3 regions of the Streptomyces sp. NPDC026672 genome follow, and region 2 is predicted to be linked to each of the others. Evidence: riboswitches for the same ligand, from Rfam matches in the RefSeq annotation. Region 2 holds a riboswitch; each other region holds the start of a gene.
What was found. Region 2 has a riboswitch for cyclic di-AMP ahead of AB0F77_RS08565 (transglycosylase SLT domain-containing protein). Riboswitches for the same ligand answer to the same signal wherever they lie in the genome.
Positions count from the first base shown of each region.

Region 1 (7,005 bases), on a different contig from region 2:
GAAGTTCGCGGAGCAGTGGTTGGAGGCGTACGCCGAGTATGAGCGCCAGGCACACAATCTCGTCGACATCGCGAACAACGCCCGCGAGCGCCTGGAGAACATGACGCTGGAGGAGCGCAAGGAAATCTTCGACATGTTCAACATTAGGGTCACCCCCGGCACGATGGAGAACACGTCCAAGCCTGGCGCCAAGTGCGACGTGAGCCAGTGGCACTGGAAGACCGGAACCCTCGTCCCGCCGGACCCGACCGACGAGGAATGGGAAACGGTCCTCGCGGTCCTGCGGACGTTCTTCTACGGGAAGGCGAAGAAGCACTTCACCACGAAATATGACATCCGCGCGCAGTTCTGCGGAATGCTCCACCGCCTGCGCCACGGCCTCTCCTGGAACGACATGCCCCTCACCTGGGGGCCGATCGATCCCATGCGGACTCGACAGCTCAAGTGGTGGCAGAAGGATGCCTGGCCCGCGGTCATGGAGGCCCTCGGCGCGGACAAGAGGGGGGTGGAGGCATACCGCCGGCCGACCCTTCCTCAGCTCACGGTCACCGGCCAGCTTCGTGCCGGCCTGCTGGCGGAGGTGCGGAGCGAGGCGCCCAGGGACAAGGGGGAGAGCGCGATCATCGACCCCAACGCGGTCAAGGCGGACGGGCCCGGCTACTCCATTCTTTCTGCTACCGGTCAGATCGGCGTCGAGACGACGGTCAACCTCATCGGCAACGGCACGTACGCGCTGCTCACCCACCCCGAGCAGCGCCGCCGCCTGCAGAGTTCCCTCGCGGCGGGCGAACGCGGCCTGCTGGAGACCGGCGTCGAGGAACTCCTGCGCTACGACGGCCCGGTGGAGCTGGCGACCTGGCGCTTCGCCACCGAGCCGCTGCGCGTCGGCGGACAGGACATCGCGGCCGGCGACCCCGTGCTCGTCGTCCTCGCGGCGGCCGACCGGGACCCCGAGCGGTTCGCCGACCCGGACGTCCTCGACCTCGGCCGACGTGACAATCAGCACCTCGGATACGGGCATGGCATCCACTACTGCCTCGGCGCACCCTTCGCCAGGCTCGAAGGTCAGACCGCGCTCGCCACCCTCCTCACCCGCCTCCCCGACCTCCGACTCGCGGTGGAACCAACCGATTTGCGGTGGCGTGGTGGGCTCATCATGCGCGGACTGCGCACTTTGCCCGTGGAGTTCACACCCGTACCGTAATCAACCCCCGTGCCCCGAACCGTTCCTCGGCCGGAGGCATGTGCGCGGGGCAAGGTGACGCACGCTCAACTCCGTGATCTTCACGTGATCTGCGCGGCATGAACTTGTGACAGTGATCGTCAGTCGATACGTTCACTCGTCAGCGTGGCACTCCCGCACCACCGCCGCGCCGGTCAACGCTGTCGCACGAAAGGCAACCGCATGCTCTCCGGGAACGGTCGTCACCGTCGCCCCCGTCAGGCTCCGGCTCTCCTCGTCGCGGCCGGAGTGACCGGCTCCGCCATCGCCATCCCCCTCCTCGGTGCCGGCGGCGCGAGCGCGGCGGACGGCACCACCTGGGACAAGGTCGCCGAGTGCGAGAGCGGCGGCTCCTGGAGCGCCAACACCGGCAACGGGTACTTCGGCGGTCTCCAGCTGACCCAGGACTTCTGGGAGAAGTACGGCGGCATGGAGTACGCCTCCAGCCCCGACCAGGCCAGCCGTTCGCAGCAGATATCCGTCGCCGAGAACATCCTCGCCCACCGGGGCACCGCCCCCTGGGCCACGTGCGCGCTGCTGTCCGGGCTGAGCGCCAAGTCGGGCTCGGTCGACGTCGACACCGGCGTCTCGGACGACGATGCGTCCGACCCCGAGGACTCCTCCACCCCCTCGGGGCTGTCCGATTCATCGAATTCCAGTGACTCGTCCGGTTTGCCGGACTCGTCGCCGTCGGACGGTTCTTCGCACGGTTCCTCCCGTGACTCGTCCCCCTCCTCGCCGTCCGGGTCCGCGTCGCACGACGGCCGGGACGACAAGGGCGACGAGGACGGCAAGGGCGGAAGCACGGGTGACGACCACCGCTCCTCCCGGTCGTCCGGGGCGGACACCTCGCGGATCCCCGCTCCGGCCGCCTCGACCGAGGCGGACGAATCGCCCGTCGTGCTCCCCGGGGCCGACTCCGCCGACAAGTCGGCGCAGAGCGGCGGCTCCTGGAGCCTCGTCGACACCGGCGCGCTCGGCGGCGGCAGACACCGTGGCGGCAGCGCGGAGGAGACCCAGGAGAACGGGACGAAGAGCCAGACGGTCGAGTCGTCGGGCCGTCACGCCTACACGGTCCGCGACGGCGACACCCTCTGCTCCATCGCCGACTCCCTTGACCTGGACGGCGGGTGGCGCAAGCTGTACGCCGACAACCGGGCGGCCGTCGGTGTCGACCCGAACCACATCGCCCCCGGTCAGACCCTGGAACTCAACGCCTGAAAAGGTGTGAACCAGGCGGAGTTGACGTCCTGATTCGCCATTGAATGTCCGCTTTGGTGAAAGTGTGGGATGAGTCTCAGAAGCCCTGATCGTCTTTGATATTCCGCGGATCGCGTGTCTACGGTCATGTCCGCTCGTCACCACGAGCCCCGGCTGCCGCAACGCCGAGTCCTGCCAGCGGCCGTACGGGAACAGTCGTCGCGTCAGCGCCGCAGGCAGGAGCGGGGGACCCAAGGTAGGCGCCGCGCCGGTCGTTGGACCGGGGTGGCTCGGGGTGAAGCCGTGCCTCTTCACGGGGGCACGGCCGGGCAACTCAACCGGCCCGAACCCGACAGCTCACCTCGCAGGCGTCGGTGAGGGGATCGATCCATGCTGTTCTCCGGCAAGGGCAAGCACCGCCGTCCGTCCAAGGCCACTCGTGCCATCGCGTTCGCCGGTGTCACCGGCGCCGTCGTCGCCGTCCCGCTCATGGCGGCCGGCAACGCCTCCGCCGCCACCGCGTCCCAGTGGGACGCCGTCGCCCGGTGCGAGTCCGGCGGCAACTGGTCCATCAACACCGGCAACGGCTACTACGGCGGTCTCCAGTTCTCCGCCTCCACCTGGGCCGCGTACGGCGGCACGCAGTACGCCTCGACCGCCGACAAGGCCACCAAGTCGCAGCAGATAGAGATCGCCGAGAAGGTCCTCGCGGCGCAGGGCAAGGGCGCCTGGCCGGTGTGCGGCACGGGTCTGACCAGCACGCCGTACAGCGGTGGCGGCACGTCGAGCAGCGCCCCGTCCTCCTCCTCCGGCTCCTCCGGCTCCACCGGCTCGTCGAAGTCCACGACCGCGAACCGGTCCACCGAGAAGCCGGCCGCGTCGCGCTCCAGCGAGCGTCCGGCGCCGAGCAGGACCGTGACGACGCCGACCGGCAAGAAGGTCGAGAAGGGCGACGGGGAGTACAAGGTCGTCAAGGGCGACACCCTCAGCTCCATCGCCCAGAAGCACAAGGTCGCGGGCGGCTGGAAGAAGCTGTTCGACCTCAACAAGGACATCGTCCGGGACGCCGACCTCATCTACCCGGGTCAGCAGCTCCACCTGAAGTAACCCACCCCCGGCCCGGGCGCCCCCACGCCCCCCACGAGGGCCACTTCCCCCCCACACAAGGGCCGCCTCCCCCACGAGGCCCCCGGTCTCCCCGCCCCGGTGCGTGTTCCCCCGTACGCACCGGGGCGGGGTTTCGTCCGTCCGGGGTCGGGGGCAGGGTGTCCACCGTTCCCGTCGGCTCCATCCGATTTCCACCCAGGATTTGTTCCGAGGTGGAACAATACGGTCCGTTCGTGTGTGTCCACGGGACGGTCGGTCGGCTGGCCGATGGCCCCGGGGCGGTTAGGCTCTAGTCGCAAGGCCCACACAGCCCCGCACTTCCAGCGTCACATCCCAAGAAGGAGATGCTCGTGCCGTCCATCGACGTCGTCGTAGCCCGGGAAATCCTGGACTCCCGAGGCAACCCCACGGTCGAGGTCGAGGTCGGCCTCGACGACGGCAGCACGGGTCGTGCCGCCGTTCCCTCCGGCGCCTCCACCGGCGCCTTCGAGGCCATCGAGCTCCGCGACGGTGACCCCAACCGCTACCAGGGCAAGGGCGTCGAGAAGGCCGTCCTCGCCGTCATCGAGCAGATCGGCCCCGAGCTGGTCGGCTACGACGCCACCGAGCAGCGCCTGATCGACCAGGCCATGTTCGACCTGGACGCCACCGACAACAAGGGCTCCCTCGGCGCCAACGCCATCCTCGGCGTCTCCCTCGCCGTGGCGCATGCCGCCTCCGAGGCCAGCGACCTCCCCCTCTTCCGCTACCTGGGCGGCCCGAACGCGCACCTGCTCCCGGTGCCGATGATGAACATCCTGAACGGCGGCTCGCACGCCGACTCCAACGTGGACATCCAGGAGTTCATGATCGCCCCGATCGGCGCGGAGTCCTTCTCCGAGGCCCTGCGCTGGGGCGCCGAGGTCTACCACACCCTCAAGAAGGTCCTGAAGAGCAAGGGCCTGGCCACCGGCCTCGGCGACGAGGGCGGCTTCGCCCCGAACCTGGAGTCCAACCGCGCCGCCCTCGACCTCATCCTGGAGGCGATCAAGGAGGCCGGTTACGTCCCCGGCGAGCAGATCGCCCTCGCGCTCGACGTCGCCGCCTCCGAGTTCTACAAGGACGGCAAGTACCTCTTCGAGGGCAAGGAGCGCTCCGCCGCCGAGATGACGGAGTACTACGAGGAGCTCGTGGCGGCCTACCCGCTCGTCTCCGTCGAGGACCCGCTGTTCGAGGACGACTGGGCGGGCTGGAAGGTCCTCACCGACCGGCTCGGCGACAAGGTCCAGATCGTCGGCGACGACCTGTTCGTCACCAACCCGGAGCGCCTGGCCCGCGGCATCGAGGAGGGCACCGCCAACGCCCTGCTCGTCAAGGTCAACCAGATCGGCTCGCTGACCGAGACCCTGGACGCCGTCGAGCTGGCCCAGCGCAACGGCTTCAAGTGCATGATGTCGCACCGCTCCGGCGAGACCGAGGACGTCACCATCGCCGACCTGGCCGTCGCCACCAACTGCGGCCAGATCAAGACCGGTGCCCCGGCCCGCTCCGAGCGCGTCGCCAAGTACAACCAGCTGCTGCGCATCGAGGAGATCCTGGACGACGCCGCGGTCTACGCCGGCCGCAGCGCCTTCCCGCGCTTCAAGGGCTGACCCGGTAGGGGCCAGGCCTTGGCCAGTCCTCCGTACGTCCCCGTACTCGGTCCCGTACCGTGTCCGGGGACGTACGCGCATGGGCGACGGGAGGCGGGAAGATGGCCGTGAAGGACCGGGACCGGTTCTCCACCGCGACCAGGCTGCGGCTGCTCGGCGAGCAGACGGCGGCCCGCGTCTACCGCTCGCAGACCAAGCGCCAGGCCCGCCGCTCCCGGCTCACCGGCCGCGCGGCCCTGCTCGCCATGGTCCTGTGCTCGCTGGTCGTCGCCCTCGCCTACCCGATGCGGCAGTACGTCTCGCAGCGCGCCGAGGTCGCCGACCTCCAGCGGGAGCGGGAGCAGGCCCGCGAGCGGGTGGAGCAGCTGCGCGACCTCAAGGCACGCTGGCAGGACGACGCGTACGCCGAGCAGCAGATCCGGATGCGGCTGCACTACGTGATGCCGGGGGAGACCGGATACGTCGTCATCGACCCGGGCGCGGCCCGGCAGACCCGCGCCGATCTGGCCGCCGCCCAGCGGCCCTGGTACTCCAACGTCTGGGACGGTGTCGACAAGTCCGACGCCTCCGACCGCTGAGCGACCGTCGGCCGGCGCACGCGCGCACGGCGGCGGCCCACTGAACGACAGAAAGACATCCTGAAGACAGCCATGCACACGCCCCCGCCGCCCACCCCGCGCACCGAGCCCACCGACGCGGACGTAGAGGCATTCAAGCAGCAGCTCGGGCGTCCGCCGCGCGGCCTGAGGGCCGTCGCGCACCGGTGCCCGTGCGGGCAGCCGGACGTCGTGGAGACGGCCCCCCGGCTGCCGGACGGCACGCCCTTCCCGACGCTCTACTACCTGACGTGCCCCAAGGCCGCCTCCGCGATCGGCACACTGGAGGCGAACGGCGTCATGAAGGAGATGACGGAACGCCTCGGCACCGACCCGGAGCTGGCCGCCGCGTACCGGGCCGCGCACGAGGACTACGTCCGGCGCCGCGACGAGATCGAGGAGCTCACCGGCTTCCCGAGCGCGGGCGGCATGCCGGACCGGGTGAAGTGCCTGCACGTGCTGGTGGCCCACTCGCTGGCCGCCGGCCCCGGGGTGAACCCGCTGGGCGACGAGGCCCTGGCGATGCTGCCCGAGTGGTGGCGCAAGGGACCGTGCGTCGTGACCGGGCCGCCCTCCGGCGAGGGCTGGCAGGTCGAGACGAGTGACAGCGGCGGACACTTCGCCTTCAAGCCCGTCGAGGAGGACGAGAAGTGACCCGTGTCGCCGCCGTCGACTGCGGTACGAACTCCATCCGGCTGCTGGTCGCGGACGCCGACCCGGTGACGGGCGAACTCGTCGACCTGGACCGGCGCATGACGATCGTGCGGCTCGGGCAGGGCGTCGACCGGACCGGCCGGCTCGCGCCCGAGGCGCTGGAGCGGACCTTCGCCGCGTGCCGCGAGTACGCGGCGGTGATCAAGGAGCACGGGGCGGAGCGGGTGCGCTTCGTCGCCACGTCCGCGTCGCGCGACGCCGAGAACCGGGACGAGTTCGTCCGGGGCGTCCTCGACATCCTGGGCGTGGAGCCCGAGGTCATCTCGGGGGAGCAGGAGGCGGAGTTCTCCTTCATGGGCGCGACCCGGGAGCTGGCGGGCCGGGACGACCTGCCCCGGCCCTGTCTCGTCGTGGACATCGGCGGCGGCTCGACCGAGTTCGTCGTGGGCGACACCCGGGTGCGGGCGGCGCGCTCCGTCGACGTCGGCTGCGTCCGGATGACCGAGCGGCACCTGGTCAGCGAGGGGGAGGTCGCCGACCCGCCGGGCGCGGAGCGGATCGCCGCGCTGCGGGCGGACGTCGAGGCGGCGCTCGA
Region 1 is NZ_JBEZXS010000004.1:271,752-278,756, forward strand. Features, by position in the region: partial or broken gene AB0F77_RS06285 (cytochrome P450) at 695-1,204, shown strand; gene AB0F77_RS06290 (transglycosylase family protein) at 1,406-2,443, shown strand; cyclic di-AMP (ydaO/yuaA leader) riboswitch at 2,641-2,808, shown strand; gene AB0F77_RS06295 (transglycosylase family protein) at 2,813-3,529, shown strand; gene eno (phosphopyruvate hydratase) at 3,874-5,160, shown strand; gene AB0F77_RS06305 (septum formation initiator family protein) at 5,262-5,738, shown strand; gene AB0F77_RS06310 (DUF501 domain-containing protein) at 5,811-6,410, shown strand; gene AB0F77_RS06315 (Ppx/GppA phosphatase family protein) at 6,407-7,005, shown strand, end outside.
Region 1: it holds a riboswitch for cyclic di-AMP, as region 2 does, so the genes downstream of both, AB0F77_RS06295 (transglycosylase family protein) here and AB0F77_RS08565 (transglycosylase SLT domain-containing protein) in region 2, are expected to answer to the same signal.

Region 2 (7,553 bases):
GTCGACCTCGACCTGCGCTTCGACCGCCGCGACGGGCGGTACAAGCTCCTCGACTTCAACCCGCGCATGGGCGCCCAGTTCCGGCTCTTCGAGAGCGGGGCGGGCGTGGACGTCGTACGGGCCATGCACCTGGACCTGACCGGACGCGCCGTCCCGGAGGGGGAACAGCGCGCCGGTCACCGCTACGTCGTGGAGAACATCGACCTCCCCGCCCTCCTCGCCTACCGGCGCAGCGGCTACACGACGCCGCACGCGCCGCGACGGGCGAGCGGGACGGAGCTGGCCTGGTTCGCGGGTGACGACCCGCTGCCGTTCCTCACGATGCTCGCGCGCTTCGTGCGGCCGGGCGCGAAGCACCTCTATCAGCTGTGGCGCACCCACCGTCGCGGCGGGGCGACCAGCACGAAGTAGGCGACACGTCCTGGGGAGGGACTTCGTGATCCGACCGGTAGCAGTCATCGGTGCGGGCCCGTTCGGCCTGTCCACCGCCGCGCATCTCAGGGCGCGCGGCATCCCCGTCCGCGTCTTCGGCGACCCCATGGTGAGCTGGCGCGACCACATGCCCGCCGGAATGCTCCTCAAGTCGACCCCGGCGGCCTCGACCATCGACGCCCCGCAGACCGGCCACACCCTGGCCGACTACTGCGACGCGGCCGGCCTGCGCCGGCTCGTGACCGACGAGGACGTCATCCCGGTGGAGACCTTCGTCGGGTACGGCGAGTGGTTCCAGCGCAACCTGCTGCCCGGACTCGAGCGGGTCCGGGTCGTCTCCGTCGACCGGCGGGGCGGGGGCGGCTTCGAACTCGATCTGGACTCGGGGGAGTCGTTCACCGCCCGCGCGGTCGTCGTCGCGACCGGCCTGTCGGGACTGGCGCACCTCCCGCCGGAGCTGGCCGGGGCGACGGCGGGCGGACCGGCGCCGGCGGGCCCGGTGTCGCACAGCTCCCAGCACCACGACCTCGGCCGGTTCTCCGGAAGGGAACTGATCGTCGTCGGGGCCGGCCAGTCCGCGCTGGAGACGGCGGCGCTGGCGGCGGAGGCGGGCGCGCGGGTCAGGGTGGTCTCGCGCGGCCGGGGCCGGGTCGCCTTCGGCGCACCGCCCTGGAAGCAGCCGCGGCTGCGCCCCGAGTCGCCCTTCGGCCGCGCCTGGTCGCTGTGGGCCCTCAGCTACTACCCGCAGCCCTACCGTCATCTCCCGGCCCGCGCCCGCCACTACCTGGTCCGCCGGGTCCTCGGGCCGCTCGGCGCCTGGTGGTTGCGCGACCGCTTCGAGGGCAAGGTGGAGGTCCGCGAGGTCGAGCGCGTGCTGGGCGCGGCCACCGAGGACGGCGGCACGGTCCTCACCGTGCGCACCCACACCGGGGCGACGTACCGGCTGGTCGCCGACCACGTCGTCGCGGCCACCGGTTACCGCGTGGACACCGCCGCGATGGACTTCCTCGGCGCGGGCCTGCGGACCGCGCTCACGGTGAGCCGCGGCGCACCGGTGCTCGGCGCCGGATACGTCTCGTCGGTGCCGGGCCTCTACTTCACCGGCCTGCCCGCGGCCTCCTCGTACGGGCCGGTGATGCGCTTCGTCTGCGGCACCGCGTTCGCCTCGCCGCGCCTGGCCGCGCATCTGGCGGCGGCCCACGGCTGAGCCCGCGCCCGCGTCCCTGCGGTGCGGTGGGCCGCGGTCCCGGCGGCGCGACGAGCCGCGCTCCAACAGCGCGGTGGGCCGCGGGCCGGACGTGGTGAACCGCACAACTTAGCGCGGGTCACCCGGGGTTGAACAGCTCGGGACGACGGGGTGAGTGATCGGAGCGCGTTGTCCGTATTCTCTGATCATGGCCGTACCTCCCCGCTGTTCACTCGTCGCCACGGACCTTGACGGAACGCTCCTGCGCGGTGACGACACACTCTCCGACCGGTCGCTCGCGGCGCTCGCGCGGGTGACCGAGGCGGGGGCCCGGCACCTCGTGGTGACCGGCCGCCCGGCGCCGAGGGTGCGGCCGCTGCTCGACGTCCTCGGCTCCACGGGCCTCGCGGTGTGCGGGCAGGGGGCGCAGGTGTACGACGCCGGAGCGGACCGGCTGCTGTGGTCGGTCACCCTGGACCGGGAACTGGCCGAGACGGCGCTCGGCAAGATCGAGGCCGAGGTGGGGGAGGTGTACGCGGCCGTCGACCAGGACGGGGTGGACGGGCTCACGCTCGTCGAGTCCGGGTACGTGATGCCCCATCCGACGCTGCCCGCCGTGCGGGTGGAGCGGCGCGACGACCTGTGGTGCGCGCCCATCAGCAAGGTGCTGCTGCGCCACCACAGCCTGTCGGACGACGAGTTGGCGGCGACGGCGCGTTCGGTGGTGGGTTCGCTGGCGACCGTGACGATGTCGGGGCCGGGGACGGTGGAGCTCCAGCCGAGCGGCATCACCAAGGCGACCGGTCTGGCGCTGGCCGCCGAGCACCTGGGGCTGAGCCGGCGGGAGGCGATCGCCTTCGGGGACATGCCCAACGACATCCCCATGTTCCACTGGGCCGCCCACGGGGTCGCGATGGCCAACGCGCATCCCGAACTCAAGGCGGTGGCCGACGAGGTCACCTCGTCCAACGAGGACGACGGCATCGCCGTCGTCCTCGAAAGACTGTTCGCGTGAGGGGTGCCGGCCTAGTAGGCGCCGTGGACGTTGTCCATCGAGCCGTAGCGCGCGGCGGCGTAGTTGCAGGCCGCGGTGATGTTGGCGACCGGGTCGTAGATGTCGAACGACGTGCCGACCACGTGGTAGGCGTTGAACGTCGGGTCGATCACCTGGAGCAGGCCCTTGGAGGGGGTGCCGGCGGCGGCGTTGGAGTCCCAGTTGTTGATGGCCATGGGGTTGCCCGAGGACTCCCGCATGATGTTGCGGTAGATGCCGTTGTACGTGCCCGGGATGTGCCGCTCCGCCATGATCGCGAGGGATTCGCGGATCCAGCCGTCGAGGTTGTTCGGGTAGCCGGCCAGGGTCGTGGCGGGCGTGGTGCTCGTGGACGCGGGGGCCGCGGAGGCGCCGGTGGCGCCGATCAGCGGAAGGGCGAGTACGGCGGCGCCGGTACCGGCGACGACGAGGGTGCGCACCAGGCGGTTGGCGCGGAAACGGCTGTGCTGAGCGGCAGCGGGCATGTCGGAATTCCTCTCCGGCCGCCTGCGAGGTGAGCTGTCGGGTTCGGGCGGGGAGGTGCCCGGCCGGGTCGCGGGGACGCGACACGACTTCACCCCGAGCCGTTCCGGTACGACGGGTGTCGTTCCGGTCCGGCGACTTACCTGGGTCCCCCGCTCCTGCCGTACGTGAATGAGTTCGTTGATGGTCGTGTCGGACGCCGGCAGGATTAGGCGTTCGCCCGACAGGCCCGGAACGTATGCGACAGCACATGTCCGGAACAAGTGGCTGACATGCGGCTCGTACCAATTGACCTTGGTCCGGTGCGTATGGGGCGCTTGATCCTTTGCGGTTGCCAACACTCAACTCGCTTGCCGGGCAAGGGTGTGCAAGGGTTTCTCCAGGTATTCCTCCCGAGGGGCACAAGTGACCCAACTCACGCGCGGAGGGGTTCGGCCGTTATATCCACCAAGGGGAATCGGAGTATTAATAGCGGCAAAACGGGCACGTCGGTCCGCATCGGTCGGTATTGCTCCCGGGGTGTGTTCCGGGGGTGCGGAATTCGCTTTTCCGTGACCCTTCGAGGGGTATACGTGACACCGCTCACGATCGACGGAGGTGAGGGTGGAACCGTGCGTGTGGTGTCGGTCGTTGTCCCGGCACGTAACGTGTAGTCGAGAAATATCGCCCATATGAGTCATATGGGCCGATGGGAAACATACCGGCCGAGCGGTGGTACCGCCCGGTCCGGCCGGGTGGGCGCTATCGGTGATCGAAACATGACCGGATACGCTGACTCGGGTGAGGGCAGCGACCTATCGACAAACCGTGTGACCGCCAGCAGACACCAGCAGACAGGAGACCCCTCGTGACCGTCGTCGGGCCGTTCGGGCTGAGCGTGCGGGACCAGGCTCTGGAAGCCGATGTCCAGGCCGGATTGACGGCTGTCGAAGAAGGCTTGCTCGAAGCCACCAAGAGCGAGGTCCCGTTCATCACGGAGGCCGCGCAGCACCTGGTGCGCGCGGGCGGGAAGCGCTTCCGGCCGCTGCTCGTGATGCTGGCGGCGCAGTTCGGCGATCCGTACGCACCCGGGATCGTGCCCTCGGCCGTCGTGGTCGAGCTGACCCACCTCGCGACGCTGTACCACGACGACGTGATGGACGAGGCGGCGGTGCGGCGCGGGGTCGACAGCGCCAACACCCGCTGGGGGAACTCGGTCGCGGTCCTCACCGGCGACTTCCTGTTCGCGCGGGCCTCGCAGATCCTCGCCGACCTCGGCCCGGAGGCGGTCCGGGTCCAGGCCGTCGCGTTCGAACGGCTCGTCACCGGGCAGATCCTGGAGACCGCGGGGCCGTCGGACGGACGGGACCCGGTCGAGCACTACCTCGACGTGCTGGGCGGCAAGACGGGGTCGCTGGTCGCGGTGTCGTGCCGGTTCGGCGCGATGATGTCCGGGGCTGACGAGACGGTCGTGGACGTGCTCACGCAGTACGGCGAGCGGCTGGGCGTCGCGTTCCAGCTCGCGGACGACGTGCTGGACATCGCGTCCGACTCGCGCGAGTCCGGGAAGACGCCCGGGACGGATCTGCGCGAGGGCGTGCCCACGCTGCCGGTGCTGCGGCTGCGGGAGCGGGCGGCGCGGCTGGGGCTGGCCGAGGACCTCGCGCTGTGCGAGCTGCTGGACTCCGACCTCACGGACGACGCGCGGCACGCCGACGCACTGGCCGCGCTGCGGGCGCATCCGGCGCTGGAGCAGGCCCGGCGGGACACCGTGCGGTACGCGGAGGACGCGCGGTCGGCGTTGGCGCCGTTGCCGGAGTGCGATGCGAAGGCCGCGTTGCTGGAACTCTGCGACGCGGTGGTCCACCGAGCGGGCTAGCCGGCCTTCCTGCCCACCCACCCGACTCGGTCCCTCGAACAGCACCCCCACGGGGCTCCACCCCGGACCCCGGAGGGGCGCACCCCGCGAGGCTGCCGACCGTCCCCACGCGCGTTGGGTGGGACGCCCCCTTCCCCGTGGAACTCCGGCCCCCGCCCGCCTCCCGCCGAGCGCCGCCCTCCCTCCCCCTACGGGACCGTCCCTCCGTCGCCTCCCCGTGTCATACCGGAGGTGTACACGGAGTTGGGACCGAGGGGTGACGATTGCGGGGGAGGGATTTGGTCTGATGGTGAGCACGGAAATCACCACTCCTCACCGATTCGGGTGAGAATGGCGGCTCAGGGTGGGAGAAGTGCGAGGCGGCCGCCGCCGACGACGGAGGTAAGGCAGACATGGCACCGTACGAATCCGACGAGGTCGAGGACGTGCGCTCGGGGCGCCGCAGGGCCGCCCGTTACGTCGTCCCGGTCACGGTGGTGGGGGTGGCGGCAGCGACCATCGGGCTCGTCCCGGCGCTCGCCGACTCCGGTGACCCCGACCTGCCGAAGATCACCGCGCAGCAGCTCATCGAGAAGATCGCCAAGTCGGACGTGCAGCAGCTGTCCGGCACGGTGAAGGTCAGCACCGACCTCGGCCTGCCCGACCTGGGCGGCCTGGAGAACAGCCTGCTCTCCGGCGCGACCCCCTCGGGCGGGGACTCGTCCGCCGACCCGAGCGCCAAGCTCACCGAACTCGCCACCGGCACGCACACCCTGCGCGTCGCCACCGACGGCCCGGACCGCCAGAAGCTCTCGCTGATCGAGAACGCCGCCGAGTACAGCCTCATCCACAACGGCAAGGACGTCTGGGGCTACGACAGCAAGTCCAACGAGGTCTACCACGGCACCGCGGACGAGTCCGGCCGCGGCCAGACGCACGAGCCCCCGGCCACGCCGAAGGACTTCGCCGACGAGGCCCTGAAGTCCGTGGACGACACGACGTCCGTCACGGTCGACGGCACCATGCGGGTGGCCGACCGCGACGCCTACAAGCTGCTCGTCCGCCCGAAGCAGTCCGGCACCACGGTCGGCGCCCTCAGCATCGCCGTGGACGCGAAGACCGGTATGCCGCTGAAGTTCACGCTCACCCCGGCGAGCGGCGGCGCGGCCGTGCTGGACGTGGGCTTCACCCAGGTCAGCTTCGCCCGGCCGGCCGCCTCCACCTTCGACTTCAGCCCGCCCAAGGGCGCCAAGGTCACCGAGGACGACCACGCGGAGAAGAACTCCACGGCCCCCTCGGACCGGCCCGGAGCCCCCTCGGGCAAGCCCGGTGACGGCTTCGCCAAGCCCGACGGCGACCTCGCCAAGGGCTTCGAGGGAGGCAAGGTCATCGGCAAGGGGTGGAACGCGATCGCCACGTTCGACAGCGGGACCGAGGGCGGTGTCCCGACCGGCTCGGCCGGCGGCGACCTGGGCGGCGTCCTCGGCTCGCTCGGCGACCAGGTCAGCGGCGACTTCGGCAAGGGCACGGTCTTCTCCACCCGGCTGATCAACGCCCTGGTCACCGACGACGGCAAGGTGTACGTCGGCGCCGTCACCAAGGACGCGCTGGTCAAGGCGGCCGACGCGGCCAAGTAGGTACCCTGCGGGCACGACGAATCGAGGGAGCCGATGGACGAACCGTCCGCCACGCGGGAGCCGGAGCGGCCGCGGGACCCCGGGCCCGGCGTCGACACCGGGCCTGGCGTCATCGACACCCGCGGCCTCACCAAGCGCTACCGCGGCGGACAGCTCGCCGTGGACGGTCTCGACCTGACCGTCCCGGCGGGCAGCGTCTTCGGCTTCCTCGGTCCGAACGGCTCCGGCAAGACCACCACCATCCGCATGCTGATGGGCCTGATCGAGCCCACCTCCGGCACGGCCCAGGTGCTCGGCCGCCCCATGCCGCGCTCGGCACGGACCGTACTGCCGCACGTGGGCGCGCTCATCGAGGGCCCCGCCCTGTACGGCTTCCTCTCCGGCCGGGACAACCTGCTGCGCTACGACGCCGCCGACCCGACCGCCGATCCGCGCACCCGCCGGGCCCGCGTCGGCGCGGCGCTCGACCGGGTGGGTCTGACGGCCGCCGCGGGCAAGAAGGCCCGCGCCTACTCCCTCGGCATGAAGCAGCGCCTCGGTCTCGCGGCCGCCCTGCTCCAGCCGCGCAGGCTCCTCGTCCTGGACGAGCCCACCAACGGCCTCGACCCGCAGGGCATGCGGGAGATCCGCTCGCTGGTACGGGAGTTGGCCTCGGACGGCACGACCGTCTTCCTCTCCTCCCACCTCCTCGACGAGATCGAGCAGGTGTGCACCCACGCGGCCGTGATGGCGCAGGGACGGCTGATCACCCAGGGCGCGGTGGCCGACCTGGCGGCCGGGACGCGCGGCCGGCTGGTCGTGACCACGCCGGACGCGGGCGACGCGGCCCGGGTGCTGAAGGAGCACGGGGTCGCCGACGTCGTGGTGGCCGAGGACCGGGTGACCGGGGAGCCGCCGGAGGGCGAACTCGCCGACCTCAACGGCGCCTTGGTCACGGCCGGCGTC
Region 2 is NZ_JBEZXS010000006.1:41,710-49,262, forward strand. Features, by position in the region: gene AB0F77_RS08550 (ATP-grasp domain-containing protein) at 1-411, shown strand, start outside; gene AB0F77_RS08555 (FAD-dependent oxidoreductase) at 437-1,639, shown strand; gene AB0F77_RS08560 (HAD family hydrolase) at 1,827-2,633, shown strand; gene AB0F77_RS08565 (transglycosylase SLT domain-containing protein) at 2,645-3,136, opposite strand; cyclic di-AMP (ydaO/yuaA leader) riboswitch at 3,142-3,322, opposite strand; gene AB0F77_RS08570 (polyprenyl synthetase family protein) at 3,982-4,992, shown strand; gene AB0F77_RS08575 (DUF2092 domain-containing protein) at 5,385-6,608, shown strand; gene AB0F77_RS08580 (ABC transporter ATP-binding protein) at 6,642-7,553, shown strand, end outside.

Region 3 (7,553 bases), 180 kb from region 2:
GCACGCGCGTCACGGCCTGGGACTGCCGGTCACCCGCCCGCTCGGCGAACGCGGCCCCGTCCAGGTACCGGTCCGGGTCGTCGGACAGCGCCAGTTGGACCGCGGGGTCGAGGCCGCCGCTGCGGTACTGAGCCGCCGCCATCGTCCCGAGCGCCTCGCGCGCGGTGTCGAGCCGCAGCTCCCTGCGGGCGGCCTCGTCGCTCAGCGCCTTCAGCCGCCGCCGCGCCGCGTCGGCCTTCTCCTTGGCCCCGTTGTACTTCTCGGTGGCGGCCTCGGCCTGCTGGTAGAGCTGGTCCACCCTCGCCTCGACCTGCGCCGTCGTCGGCCGCGGCTCGGCGTGGCCGGTCCCGTCGAAGGCCGTCGCGGTGGCCGCGCCCGCCAGGGCCACGGTCGCGGCCTTCCGGGCCGTACGACCGCCGAGCGAGTGCTGCCGGGGCTTTCGGTGGGCTGCCACCTGGACCTTCACGTCCTTCCGTCGGGCCGTCCCGCCGGGGCGTCCGGCGACGGCCCGCACAGGGGGAGCGGGCCGCCGCCGGACTTCTCGGCGGTGGTGGCCGGCGGCCGCCCCTGGCCCGGGCGGCGTTGGGGAGCCGGTCACCTGGGGGAGGACGCTAGGCCGATGGTGTCGGTCCGGTAACGCCATGTACGGAAGTGGCGGCAGGGGACCGAGGGTGACCGTATGCGACCGTGATCCGCGGCGGGAGCCGCCGACTTCACGGGGAGTGATGACCGAAGCGGCGGTTCCGGGCCGGGCGGGGGCCGCGAGATGCTATGCGGCGCATATATGCGCTCTGTGGGAGTGTGCGGAGGTGGGGGCCGGAGGTGGGGGCGGTGACCGGGGTCACGTGGGCCTCTGGCTAGGCTCCGGAGCCATGGACGTACTCATCCATCTCTTCGTCGGCCTGCACATCATCGGCATCGCCGCGCTCCTCGGTGGCTTCCTCACCCAGATGAAGTCGATCGGCAAGGGCACCGCCCGCTTCGTCCCCGCGATGCTGCACGGCGCGCTGACGATGCTGGTGACCGGTGTCGTCCTGGTCGGTCTGAACCAGGCCGACGACCACCACGTCAACACCGTCAAGATCGGCGTGAAGCTCGCCGTGCTGATCGTGATCCTCGGGCTCGTCTATGTGAAGCGGGACGACGAGACGGTCGACAAGCGGCTGTTCGGGCTGGTCGGCCTGCTGACGGTGGTGAACGTCTTCATCGCGGTGCTGTGGACGTGAGGTGCGGCGGCGCTCTCAGCGGGCGGAGCCGATCGCGGCGCGGGCCGTCAGCAGCGCGCCCGCGGCGACCGCGACCCACACCGCCACGGCGATCCACACGAGTGCCTGCCCCGGGCCCCTGAGCCAGGGGACGCCGACGGCGGCGGCGACCGACAGCGTGGCCGCCGCCGTCATACCCATCGGGAAGGCGGTCGCCCAGCGGCGCACGTCCCAGTTGCGCACGTCACGACGCGCGCGGGGCCGCAGCAGTTCGCCGGCCAGCAGGACGACGTAGCAGGTCAGGTCGAGGACGAGCAGGACGACGGTCACCTTGCGCAGGACGTCCTGGTCGTCCTCGTTCCACAGGTACAGCCGCGGGGTGTCCGCCGTGAGCAGCGCCGCTCCGGTCAGCGCGGAGACGGACGGCGCGCCGCCCGCGATCCACTGGTCGCCGGCGCCCTCCGTCAGCTGCCGCGGGTCGAAGCGGGTGAGGGCGAGGCCGTAGAGGACGAGGCCCAGCCAGAACAGCACCAGCGCGGCGTGCGCGAGCCAGGCCGTGGCCACGGCCCCGCCGATCGTGGCGGCCAGCGCGGCGAGCGCCTGGGTGGCGACACAGGCGAGGAACACCCCGCCGTGCATACGGCGGCCCCAGCGCGGTACGGCGAGCAGCAGCAGGACGGGCCAGAGCACGGCCGCGAGCGCCAGCAGGGCCTCGGCCACACCCTGGGCGCCGAAGTGCGAGAACCGGATGCCGAGGACGGCGGTGGCGGCCACGGCGGTGAGCGCGTCCGGTGTCCGTGCCTCGGCCGTCCAGCGCGTCCGCTCCCGCAGCAGCCCGGTCACGAAGGTCACGGCGAGCGCGAGCCAGGCGACGCAGGCCAGCACCAGGAAGACCCGGGACAGGAACGCGTGCCCGGCCAGCTCCAGCCCCACGGACAGGATCCCGGTGGCCATCACGGCGGCCCCCGCGGCGGGCGGGCGCCGCGTCCACCAGACACGAAGAGGGGAGAAACCGGACATGTCCCGATGCTAAGGATCACCACCCGGCTCCGCTCCCGCCCACACGCGGGCACCCGTCGAAAACCCGCCGATGCGGGACGCGTCCCGTGGGCGCGCGGCGTCCGGTACGCACGGGGAGGCCGCCCGAATCGACGCGCGGGTCCGGGCGGGATCCGTTTCTCCGGCGGCCCCGCCCGGGTTCCTCCGGTCAGGCCGGGCGGACCACGCTGTGGATGATGGAGGCGCCGCCGTAGTAGACCGACTCCTCGCGGACGTAGGCGCCCGGTTTGGGGGCGTGGATCATCATGCCGTCGCCGATGTAGAGGCCGACGTGGCTGATGTCGTCGTAGAAGAAGATCAGGTCACCCGGCTGCGCGTCGGCGAGGGAGACCGTGGTGCCCGCGTTCACCTGGTCCCACGTGGTGCGCGGAAGGGTGACGCCGGCGGCCCGCCACGCGGCCTGGGTGAGGCCGGAGCAGTCGTACGAGTCCGGCCCGGTGGCGCCCCACACGTACGGCTTGCCGATCTGCGCGCGGGCGAACGCGAGCGCCTGGTCGGCCTTGGAGGCGTACGAGGAACCCGACCCCGACGATCCCGAGGTGTCCGACGACCCCGACGTGTCCGACGTGGAGGTGTCCGTCGAGCCGGAGGTCCCCGTCGACGCGGACGCCTCGCCGCTCTCCTGGGCCGCCTTCTCCGCCGCCTGCTTCTCGGCCAGCTCCGCGGCCTGCCGCGCGGCCTCCTCCTGCTTCTGCTTCTCGATCGCCGCGAGCCGCGCCTTCTGCTCGGCCGTCAGGTCGGACAGCAGTTCACGCGCGCCGGCCAGCTTCTTCTGGACCATCGCCTTGGCGGTCCGCAGCTCGCTCTGCGACTTGTCGAGCGTCTCCAGGCTCTTGGTGGCCTCCTGCCGCTTCTTCATGGTCGCGGACTGCTGGGTGACGTAGTCGTCGACCGCCTGCTTCTGCCGGGAGGTCATCCGGTTCATCAGCTGGGACTGGTCGAAGTAGTCCTGGGGGCTGTCGGCCAGCAGGAACGTGGCCGTGTCGGGCGCGGCGGCCCCGGTCCGGTACTGGGCTGCGGCGAACGTCCCCAGCTCCTCGCGGGCCTTGTTGAGCTCGTCCGTACGACGGGCCACGTCGTCCAGGAGCGTGTCGACCTGCTTGCGCTGCTTGCCGGTCTGCTCCTTGGCCGCGTTGTACTTCTCGGTCGCGGACTCGGCCTGGCGGTAGAGGTCGTCGACCTTCTTCTGGACCTCCTCGACGCTCGGCCTGCCGTCGGTCGAGGGTGTCGAGGGTGCGGCGTTGGCGGTCTGGGAGAGCAGGGCCACGGAGGTGAGGGCGGCGGTGGCGAGGACGGGCGTCCCCATGCCCGCGATGCGCGGACCGGCGGGGCGGGACTTGCGGTGCGACGCCAAAGGAGGCGACTCCTTCCATGTTCCGCCTACCGAGTTAGCTGTCGGGTTCGGGCGGGTGGTTCGGAAGGGTTGCCCTACGGCCCGGTCCCCGAAGGGAGTTGGGCCGATTCACCCCAAGGTCGGTGGGTCCCCGGCTCCGGCCGCCCCACAGGCGTCCGGACTCGACGGAGGCCGCGCGGCCCGGCGTCGTTCGCCGGTGGAGGTCGTACGGCCCGCCCGGAACGGTAGCCAACTCGTGTGGCGCCTGTGAAGGTTGATGGGTGATATGCCCGATACATTTTCGTGACCTTTGGTCAAGGTGGGGCGGGACGTGATCGATGTGCTGCGATCGAGGGTGATTTGTTCGTTTCTGATCTCCCGTCCACGGCTCCCACCTCGTGGTATGCGACCCGTCGCGCACCGTGACCGGGCGACCCGGGGGTGGTCGTGGGCGGTGGGACGGGCGTCGTGCGGACGCGGAATCCGGGGATGTTCCCGGGGTGGCGGCGGGTTGTCAGTGGGGCGCCCTAGACTCGGAGAGCGATGAGCAGCCTCTTTGACGAAAGCTTCCTGGCGAACCTCCAGGCCCCCCACGGGTCCGAGGAGGAACCTCCGCCCCCGCCCGAGGACGATCACGCTCCGGAGCCGCTTCCGGACGATCTGTTCGGCGGGAAGTTCGACGCGCCCCCGGACCGCGACGCGTACTACCGCGGCGGCGCCCCCCGTCCGGCGCTCGACGCGGCGGCCCTGCTGGAGGGGCTGAACGAGAACCAGCGCGCGGCCGTCGTCCACGCCGGCAGCCCCCTGCTCATCGTCGCCGGCGCCGGCTCCGGCAAGACCCGGGTGCTCACCCACCGCATCGCGCACCTCCTCGGCGAGCGGAACGTGCATCCCGGCCAGATCCTCGCGATCACCTTCACCAACAAGGCCGCGGGCGAGATGAAGGAGCGCGTCGAGCAGCTCGTGGGCCCGCGCGCGAACGCGATGTGGGTGATGACCTTCCACAGCGCGTGCGTGCGCATCCTGCGCCGCGAGAGCAAGAAGCTCGGCTTCACGTCGTCGTTCTCGATCTACGACGCGGCCGACTCCAAGCGGCTCATGGCGCTCGTCTGCCGTGACCTCGACCTCGACCCCAAGCGCTACCCGCCGAAGTCGTTCAGCGCCAAGATCAGCAACCTCAAGAACGAGCTGATCGACGAGGAGGACTTCGCGGGGCAGGCCACCGACGGCTTTGAGAAGACCCTCGCCCAGGCGTACGCCCTGTACCAGTCCCGGCTGCGCGAGGCGAACGCCCTCGACTTCGACGACCTGATCATGACGACGGTCAACCTGCTGCGCGCCTTCCCGGACGTCGCCGAGCACTACCGCCGCCGCTTCCGGCACGTCCTCGTCGACGAGTACCAGGACACCAACCACGCGCAGTACGCCCTCGTGCGCGAACTCGTCGGCACCCGCGAGCACGACGAGGACACACCGCCGAGCGAGCACGACCTCCCGCCGGCCGAACTGTGCGTCGTGGGCGACGCCGACCAGTCGATCTACGCCTTCCGCGGCGCGACGATCCGCAACATCCTGCAGTTCGAGGAGGACTACCCGGACGCCACGACGATCCTCCTGGAGCAGAACTACCGCTCCACACAGACGATCCTGTCCGCCGCCAACGCGGTCATCGAGCGCAACGAGTCCCGCCGCCCCAAGAACCTGTGGACCAACGCGGGCGCGGGCGCGCTGATCACGGGTTATGTCGCCGACACGGAGCACGACGAGGCGCAGTTCGTCGCCGACGAGATAGACCGCCTCACCGACGCGGGCCGGGCGAAGTCCGGCGACGTCGCCGTCTTCTACCGCACCAACGCCCAGTCCCGTGTCTTCGAGGAGATCTTCATCCGCGTCGGCCTGCCCTACAAGGTCGTCGGCGGCGTCCGCTTCTACGAGCGCAAGGAGGTCCGGGACGTCCTGGCCTACCTCCGGGTGCTCGCCAACCCCGAGGACTCGGTGCCGCTGCGCCGCATCCTCAACGTTCCCAAGCGCGGCATCGGCGAGCGCGCGGAGGCGATGATCGACGCCCTCGCCCAGCGCGAGCGGATCAGCTTCCCGCAGGCCCTGCGCCGGGTGGACGAGGCGTACGGCATGGCCGCGCGCTCCTCGAACGCCGTCAAGCGCTTCAACACGCTGATGGAGGACCTGCGGACGATCGTCGAGTCCGGCGCCGGACCGGCGACCGTGCTGGAGGCCGTCCTCGAACGCACCGGCTACCTCGCCGAGTTGCAGTCCTCCACCGACCCCCAGGACGAGACCCGGATCGAGAACCTCCAGGAACTCGCCGCCGTCGCCCTGGAGTTCGAGCAGGAGCGCGGGGAGGGCGCGGCGGCACCGGACGCCGCCGCCCCCGCTCCGGGCGCCGCCGCCCTGGGCGGCACGCTGGCCGACTTCCTGGAGCAGGTCGCGCTGGTCGCCGACTCCGACCAGATCCCCGACGAGGACGAGGACGGCTCCGGCGTCATCACACTGATGACCCTCCACACCGCCAAGGGCCTGGAGTTCCCGGTGGTCTTCCTGACCGGCATGGAGGACGGCGTCTTCCCGCACATGCGGGCCCTCGGCCAGACCAAGGAACTGGAGGAGGAGCGGCGCCTCGCGTACGTCGGCATCACCCGCGCGCGGGAGCGGCTGTACCTCACCCGCTCGACGGTCCGCAGCGCCTGGGGCCAGCCGTCGTACAACCCGCCCTCCCGCTTCCTGGAGGAGATCCCGGCCGCGCACATGGAGTGGAAGCGCACGGGCGCCACCGCGCCCGTGTCCTCAGGACCGGCGTCCGGCATCGCGGCCTCGCTCTCCTCGACCCGCTCGCGCTCCTCGGCGTCGGGCGCGTCCGGGTTCGCGACGAAGCGCGCCACGCAGAAGCCGGTGGTGGCCCTGTCCGTCGGCGACCGGGTGACGCACGACCAGTTCGGACTGGGCACGGTCGTCGTCGTGACGGGCGAGGGCGAGAACGCGCAGGCGACGATCGACTTCGGCGACGGCAAGCCGAAGCGGCTCGTGCTGCGCTACGCGCCGGTGGAGAAGCTGTAGCCGACGGGCGATGAGGTGAGGGGTGAAGACCGCGGGTCACCGCGGTCCTCGCGTGACGGCTCGGGGCCGGCTCAGCCGGGGTCGAGGCCGTGGCTGCGCAGCCACGGCAGCGGGTCGATCGCTGCCCCGCCCGCGGGCCGCACCTCGAAGTGCAGGTGCGGGCCGGTGGAGTTGCCGGAGTTCCCGGAGTACGCGATGGGGTCACCGGCCTTGACGACGGTGCCGGACGGGACGCGGTAGCTGGAGAGGTGGCAGTACCACGTCTCCGTGCCGTCCTTCGCCGTCAGGATCAGCATGTTGCCGTAGGCGCTGTTCCACTGGGTGCGGACGGTGCCGTCCGTCGCGGCCATCACCGTCGTGCCGTACGAAACCGGGAAGTCGATGCCCGTGTGCACCGACATCCAGTTGATGCCGGCCTGGCCGAAGTAGGCGCTCAGACCGTGCTGGAGCACCGGGAGCGCGAACTTGGGGCGCAGCCGCTCCTTGCGGGCCGCCTCCTCCGCCGCGCGCTTCTTCTCCAGGGCCTGCTGCGCCTTGAGGTCGATGCGCTCCTGGGTGCGGCTGGCCCGGTCGGCGAAGTCGTCGGCGCCCGCCGAGAGGCTTTCGAGCTGGGTGTCCAGCTTGTTGTTGGCGGCGGACGGCTGCACCGCCCGCACGTCCGAGGCGGTGGTGGCGGCTTCGGTCCCCTCGCCGCCCGTGGTGCCCACGGAGGCGGCGGCGATTCCGGCCACGCCCATCACACAGGCCGAGGGCACGGCGACGGTCAGCAGCGCGGAGCGCTTGGCGGGCGTACGCCGGCGGGAGCGGGACGCGCTGCGCGAGCCGGCGCGCGGCACCGGGACGACCTCTTCCTGGTCCTCCAGCAGCGACGCCACCGGGGGCAT
Region 3 is NZ_JBEZXS010000006.1:218,598-226,150, forward strand. Features, by position in the region: gene AB0F77_RS09420 (NlpC/P60 family protein) at 1-454, opposite strand, end outside; gene AB0F77_RS09425 (hypothetical protein) at 873-1,226, shown strand; gene AB0F77_RS09430 (hypothetical protein) at 1,242-2,225, opposite strand; gene AB0F77_RS09435 (NlpC/P60 family protein) at 2,413-3,618, opposite strand; cyclic di-AMP (ydaO/yuaA leader) riboswitch at 3,627-3,795, opposite strand; gene pcrA (DNA helicase PcrA) at 4,141-6,669, shown strand; gene AB0F77_RS09445 (M23 family metallopeptidase) at 6,741-7,553, opposite strand, start outside.
Region 3: it holds a riboswitch for cyclic di-AMP, as region 2 does, so the genes downstream of both, AB0F77_RS09435 (NlpC/P60 family protein) here and AB0F77_RS08565 (transglycosylase SLT domain-containing protein) in region 2, are expected to answer to the same signal.